Regions from separate parts of the Brevibacterium otitidis genome, predicted to be linked through region 3. Evidence: predicted binding sites of a transcription regulator. Region 3 holds the regulator's gene; each other region holds the start of a gene.
What was found. The regulator HrcA, encoded in region 3, represses chaperone genes, less so after heat shock. The targets are predictions, from matches to a motif close to TTNGCACTCGNNNNNNNCGAGTGCNAA.

Region 1: groL (chaperonin GroEL) is a predicted target of HrcA. The motif match lies at 1,196-1,222, and genes of this name have one in related genera.
Region 2: groES (co-chaperone GroES) is a predicted target of HrcA. The motif match lies at 1,218-1,244, and genes of this name have one in related genera.

Annotation. Positions count from the first base shown of each region.
Region 1 is NZ_JBHMAU010000046.1:64,982-67,247, reverse strand. It holds gene ACFFN1_RS06745 (DUF3263 domain-containing protein) at 1-58, shown strand, start outside; gene ACFFN1_RS06740 (LytR C-terminal domain-containing protein) at 62-655, shown strand; gene ACFFN1_RS06735 (cold-shock protein) at 882-1,085, shown strand; gene groL (chaperonin GroEL) at 1,358-2,266, shown strand, end outside.
Region 2 is NZ_JBHMAU010000074.1:40,808-43,073, reverse strand. It holds gene groL (chaperonin GroEL) at 1-710, opposite strand, end outside; gene groES (co-chaperone GroES) at 760-1,053, opposite strand; gene ACFFN1_RS12925 (ubiquitin-like domain-containing protein) at 1,344-2,266, opposite strand, start outside.
Region 3 is NZ_JBHMAU010000066.1:146,167-148,432, forward strand. It holds gene dnaJ (molecular chaperone DnaJ) at 1-531, opposite strand, end outside; gene hrcA (heat-inducible transcriptional repressor HrcA) at 612-1,622, opposite strand; gene ACFFN1_RS10495 (DUF3097 domain-containing protein) at 1,806-2,266, shown strand, end outside.

The sequences.
Region 1 (2,266 bases), on a different contig from region 3:
GCGCCGCATCCGTGAAAGCCGACACCAGGACCGCGCCCGCGCGCGCATGGCGAGGTAGCCGATGGCACAGTACCCACGTGACGAATTCGATGACCTGCAGCCGACCGGCCGCAAGGGCGCTCACCGCCGCGGCGGGCCCATCTCCCAGGGTGGGGCGTTCGCCCTCATTGCCGTGCTGGCGCTGGCGGCGCTGCTCGTCGTCTTCGGAGCCTTCAACATCATCCGCCAGTCCACCTCGAATCCCGAGGAGGTCGTCGCCGAAACCGAAGCCCCCGCCGAGGAATCCGAGCCGAGTGACGAGCCCACGGATGACCCGGCGGTCGATGTCGTCGACAAGACCGCCGAAGTCCACGTGCTCAATGGCTCCGGTGTCACCGGCGCGGCGGCGAAGTTCCGCGAACATCTCGAGATGAACGGCTGGACCGTTGCTGAGGTCGGCAACTATTCGACGAGTGAGACCACCTCGGCGGTGTACTACTCCGATGACGAGTTCGAGATGCAGGCCGGTGCGCTGGCGGCTGAGCTCGGCGTCGAAACCGTCGAAAGCTCCACGGAGTTCCCCGGTCAGGTGACCCTGCTCATTACCTCCGACATCGCCGACAAGGACCTCGGCAGCCTCGGTGGCGACGGCAGCACCGAGGGCGCTGACGACTGACCTTCCAGCGCGGCCGCGCGGCTCATGTTTGCGGCGACCGCTGCCGTGGCTTAGTCTTACTGCAGTGCATGTGCCACAAGGAGGCTTGCTGAATTCAGGCAGTCCTCCGGCCGTGCATGAGAGCTGGGAACGAGGCTGCTGCGCTGGCGGCGGCGGAGGAACCGGCCCGAACGGCGGGGCTCCTCCTATAAGCGCCCGCTGCAGAACACCCAGATATGGAGAAGAGATGACGCAAGGCACGGTCAAGTGGTTCAACGCTGAGAAGGGCTACGGATTCATCACCGTGGAGGGCGGAGACCAGGACGTCTTCGTCCACTGGACCGGAATCGAGATGGACGGATACCGCTCGCTCGAAGAGGGCCAGCAGGTGCAGTTCACGGTCGGTGAGGGCGCCAAGGGCCCGCAGGCAGAATCGGTGACGGTGCTCTGAGCATCCCCCTCGCCGGCGCTGTACGCTGATCGATCTGAAGAGCCGGGTTGATCCCGGCTCTTCGCGTCTCCTCCGCCCGCTGGCGGCCGCTCCCGAGGTGTGGGTGCAGTTTTGCACTCTCGGCCTGAGAGTGCTAAATCTAGTACTGGTAAATCCCGCCCCTGGGAAGTGAGACAGGCTGCTGTGGAAGGGAATCAGCAGAACCGGCTCTGCCGTCGCGGGCGCTCATGGTGCGGGAAGACATGCCACTCCGTTCAGGGAGGACCAGCCATATGGCAAAGCTCATCTCATTTGATGAAGACGCACGCCGCGGACTCGAAACCGGACTCAACACCCTGGCCGATGCGGTCAAGGTGACCCTGGGCCCGCGCGGCCGCAACGTCGTGCTCGAAAAGAAGTGGGGCGCACCGACCATCACCAATGACGGTGTCTCCATCGCCAAGGAGATCGAACTCGAGGATCCGTACGAGAAGATCGGCGCCGAGCTCGTCAAGGAAGTTGCGAAGAAGACCGACGACGTCGCCGGTGACGGAACCACCACCGCGACCGTCCTCGCTCAGGCTCTCGTGCGCGAGGGTCTGCGCAACGTCGCAGCCGGTGCTGACCCGCTCAGCCTCAAGCGTGGCATCGAGAAGGCCGTCGCTGCTGTCTCCGACGTGCTGCTCGAAACCGCCAAGGACGTTGAGACCAAGGAGCAGATCGCTGCCACCGCCGGCATCTCCGCTGGTGACCCGGCGATCGGCGAGCTCATCGCTGAGGCGATCGACAAGGTCGGCAAGGAAGGCGTCGTCACCGTCGAGGAGTCGAACACCTTCGGCCTGGAGCTCGAGCTCACCGAGGGCATGCGCTTCGACAAGGGCTACATCTCTGGCTACTTCGTCACCGACGCTGAGCGTCAGGAGACCGTGCTGGAGGATCCGTACATCCTCATCGTCAACTCGAAGATCTCGAACGTGAAGGACCTGCTGCCGGTGCTGGAGAAGATCCAGCAGTCCGGCAAGCCGCTGCTCATCATCGCCGAGGACGTCGAGGGCGAGGCTCTCGCTGTGCTCGTGGTCAACAAGATCCGCGGCACCTTCAAGTCCGTGGCCGTCAAGGCTCCGGGCTTCGGCGACCGCCGCAAGGCGCAGCTGGCCGATATCGCCATCCTCACCGGCGGTCAGGTCATCGCCGAGGAGGTC
Region 2 (2,266 bases), on a different contig from region 3:
TTCTCCAGCACCGGGAGCAGCTCCTGGATGTTGGAGATCTTGCCCTGGTTGATGAGAATGTACGGATCGTCGAGGACGGCTTCCTGGCGGTCGGCGTCGGTGACGAAGTACGGCGACAGGTAGCCCTTGTCGAACTGCATGCCCTCGGTGAACTCGAGCTCGACCGAAGCAGCCTGGCTCTCATCGATGGTGATGACGCCGTCCTTGCCGACCTTGTCGAAGGCCTCGGCGATCATCTCGCCGATCTCACGCGACTGCGCCGACAGGGCGGCGACGTGCGCGATCTCCTCGGAGCCGGAGACGTCGCGCGCTGCCTCGCGCAGCTTCTCTTCGACGAGCTCGACGGCCTGCTCGATGCCGAGCTTGAGCTGGCTGGGGGCAGCACCGGCTGCGACGTTGCGCAGACCCTCGTGAACGAAGGCCTGGGCGAGCACAGTCGCGGTGGTGGTGCCGTCGCCGGCGACATCATTGGTCTTGGTGGCGACTTCCTTGGCCAGCTGGGCGCCGAGGTTCTCGTACGGGTCGTCGAGTTCGACCTCGCGGGCGATCGTCACACCATCGTTGGTGATGGTGGGAGCGCCCCACTGCTTGTCGAGCACGACATTGCGGCCGCGCGGGCCGAGCGTCACCTTGACGGTGTCGGCCAGCACGTTGACGCCGCGCTCAAGGGCCTTTCGCGCGTCGTCATTGAACTGAAGGGTTTTAGCCATAGGTCACTTCCTTCTGCGAAGTACGGGCAGTCTACTCAGGGGCAGCTGCTCAGCCGATGACTGCGAGCACGTCGCGGGCCGAGAGCACGAGGTACTCTTCGCCTGCGTACTTGACCTCGGTGCCGCCGTACTTGGAGTAGATGACCTTGTCGCCGACATTGACGTCGAGCGGCACGCGGTTGCCGTTGTCAGCAACGCGGCCCGGACCCACAGCGACGACTTCGCCTTCCTGCGGCTTCTCCTTGGCGGTGTCAGGGATGACGAGACCGGAAGCAGTGGTCTGCTCGGCTTCGACCTGGCGGATGACGATCCGATCTTCGAGCGGCTTGATGGAGACCGACATGTGCGGACACTCTCCTTTGTCTGTAGTCCTCAACAGCGCACCGGTGCGGGCACAAGGGTGGTGCTGTGGCCTGCTCGTCGTCGCGGGTGCCGAGCGGACCGATCCGCCTCAGTGACTGTTAGCACTCATTGGCTTGGGGTGCTAATTCGACTCTAGAGCGCCGATTGGCACTCGGTCAACTTGAGTGCCAGAGTCCGGCCTGGAGGCCGCTGCGGCCGGCAGCGGCAACCGGAAAGAGACACCTCGGACCCGGTGCGATGACCGGGTCCGAGGTGGTGGCTGGGTTCAGATCAGGCGCAGGACCACTGACCCCATCCTGCCTTCTGCTGCAGGATCTTGGCGCGCTTGAACTGCTCTTGCGGGCTGGCGTCGACAGGGTTGCCGGAGCCGCCGACGGAGCGCCAGGTGGCGAGCTTGAACTGGAAGAGTCCGAAGTGCGCGCGGTTGGACTGGTTGACAGCCTTCGGGTTGAAGTTCGATTCGCACTTGGCGATCTTGTACCAGCGCGAGCCCGGTCCGCCGAGCATCTCCTTGATCTGCTCGGTCGTCATGCTGCCGGAGTAGTTGTCCTCGGAGTTGTCCGAACCGCCATCCGAGCCGCCGTCATCGGATCCACCGTTGTTGTTCTGCTCAGGTGCCTTGGTGCCTTCGAGGACGACCTCCTCGACGGGCTCCTCGACATCCTTGGAGGAGAGCTTCTCGCGGCTGACTTCCTTGCCGTCGACAGTGCGGATCTTGTAGACGACCTCGCGCTTGCCGTCCTTGCCCTTCTTCTCGACCTTCTTCTCACCGCGCGGCAGCGAGGAGTCCTTCTTGACCGTGACCTTCTTCTCGATCTTCTCGGTCTCGGTCTTCTCCTCGTTCACCACGCGCATGACGCTCACGACCTGTCCGTCGAAGACGCTGGAGCTCAGCGGCGCGGAGACGATGTCGTCCTCACCGACCTCGATGCCGGCTTCATCGACGACGTCCTGCACCGTCTTGGAGGCGGCTTCGACCGGATCGGTCTTGCCGTCGGCGCGGACGGAGACGGTCTTGGCGGTGGTGACGTCGATCGCCTCGCCATCGGAGATCTTGGCGTCGAGGTCGGCGGAGATCTCAGCGCCTTCGTGCTCGATACCGAGATCGGCGAGAGCCTGGCCGACAGTCGAGGCGTTGGTCCATTCCTCCATCGGCTTGCCGTCAACGGTGAGCTCAAGGTCCTTGGCCTTGT
Region 3 (2,266 bases):
CTGGTTCGTCACCATCTGCCCGAGCAGCGTGCGAGTCATCTGCTGGATCGAGCCGGTGCCGTGGCACAGTGAGCAGGTCTCGACCGAGGTGCCGGGCCGGGTGCCCTCGCCGTCACAGGTGTCGCACACCTCGGCGGTGGCGATGTCGATGTCCTCTGTGCCGCCGAAGGCCGCGGTCTCCAGGTCGATCTCGATGCCGATGAGCGCGTCCTTGCCGCGGCGCTTGCGCGAGGCCGGCCGCTGCGGCCCGCCGCCCATGCCGCCGCCGAAGAAGGTCTCGAACAGATCGGAGACCCCGCCGAAGTTCGCGCCGCCGAAGCCCTGGCCGTATTCGGAGCCGCCGAGGTCGTAGTTGCGGCGCTTCTCCGGATCGGAGAGCACCTCATAGGCGACCGCGACCTGCTTGAACTCGTCTTCGCGCCCCGGGTTGACGTCCGGGTGGAGTGAGCGCGCCAGCTTGCGGTAGGCCTTCTTGATCTCGGCCGTCGAAGCATCCTTGGACACGCCGAGCGTTTCATAGTGATTGGTCACGTTCGTCCTTTGATCGATGAGGCGATTCGCGGATCGGTTGTCGGTTCGTGGGTCTGCGGGCAGGTCAGTCGTTGGGCAGGTCAGTCGTTGAGGATGACCGAGACGTACTTCGCCACGGCTCTCACCGCAGCCATCGTCGTCGGATAGTCCATCCGGGTGGGGCCGAGCACGGCGAGGCTGGCTGCGGAGTCCTCGGCGCCGTAGCTGGTCGCCACCACCGAGGTGGAGGAGAAGGACTCGACGGTGTTCTCGCTGCCGATCCGCACGCTGACCTCGTCGGTCTCTGCGGCGATCGAGGTGAGCAGCTTGAGCAGCACCACCTGCTCCTCGAAGGCTTCGAGCAGCGGGCCGATGTGCGCGCCGAGCTCACGGGCCGAGCGGGCGAGGTTGGCGGTGCCGGCCATGAGCAGGCGATCCTGGCGGCCCACCTGGCTCAGATCGGCCAGCGCCGCGGCCACTGCGCGGCCGGCGCGCTGATGCTCCAGCGGCAGCTCGATGCGTTCGCAGGCTGCCGCGACGGCATCCATGCGCACCTGGTGGAGCACCGACATGAAGCGGTCGCGCAGCCCGGCGACCTCGGCCTCGCTCAGCTCGCTGCCGACGTCGATGAGGCGCTGTTCGACCTGGCCGGCGTCGCTGATGAGCACGACGAGCAGGCGGGGGGCGGCGATCGAGACGAGCTCGATGTGGCGCACCCGGGTCTGCCGGGCGATCGGGTACTGAATGACGGCGACCTGCTGGGTCAGCCGGGCGAGCAGCCGCACGGTGCGCTCGAGCATCTCGTCGATGTCGAGGGGCTCTTCGAGGACGCGTGCGATCGCCCGCTTCTCAGCAGCGGAGAGCGGTTTGACTTCGTCGATCCGGTCGACGAAGCGGCGGTAGCCCTTGTCGGTGGGCACGCGCCCGGCCGAGGTGTGCGGCTGTGCGATGAGGCCTTCGCTTTCGAGGACGGCCATATCGTTGCGGATGGTGGCCGAGGAGACGCCGAGCTGGTGGCGCTCGACGAGGGCTTTCGAGCCGACCGGCTCATTCGTGGCGACATAGTCTTCGACGATGGCGCGCAGCACGCGCGTCCGGCGGTCGTCGTTCACCGCTCCTCACCTCCTCGCAGTCTCGTCCGCTGTCACCGTCTAGCGCTGTCACCGGGCCCGCACACAGCGCGAGCCCCCTGCAGCGACTGGCACTCGGATAAGCAGAGTGCCAATCAAGTGTACGCCTCGCCGATGTTCTGCCCAAACACGGGCACGCCCGAGCTGTGCCCCTACCCTTGGGGTGTGAACTATTCCGATCCCTACGGCGCCGATGTGCTCGCCGGCTCATCGCCGCGTTCCCACCGCCGCCCGCGTTCAGTCGAAGTCCCTGCCCAGCGCGGCCTCGTCGTCGAAGACGTCGAGTCCGGCTATGTCGGGGCGATCACCGGGGTGGAGAAGACCACCGCCGGCTACGTCATGCGCTTGGAGGACCGGCACGGCCGCACGAAGATCGCGCCGCTGGGCCCCGGCTTCTGGGTCGACGGCAAGCCGGTGACCATCACCCGTCCCCAGGCTGTGCGCCCGGCTGCCCCGGCGCGCACCGCCTCGGGTTCGGTGGCCCGTCCCCAGCAGCGTGCCCGCGTGGCGCGCGGCTCCCGCATCTGGGTCGAAGGCAGACACGATGCCGAGCTGGTGGAGAAGATCTGGGGCGACGATCTGCGCGCGGAGGGTGTCGTCGTCGAACCGCTCGGCGGCCTCGATGT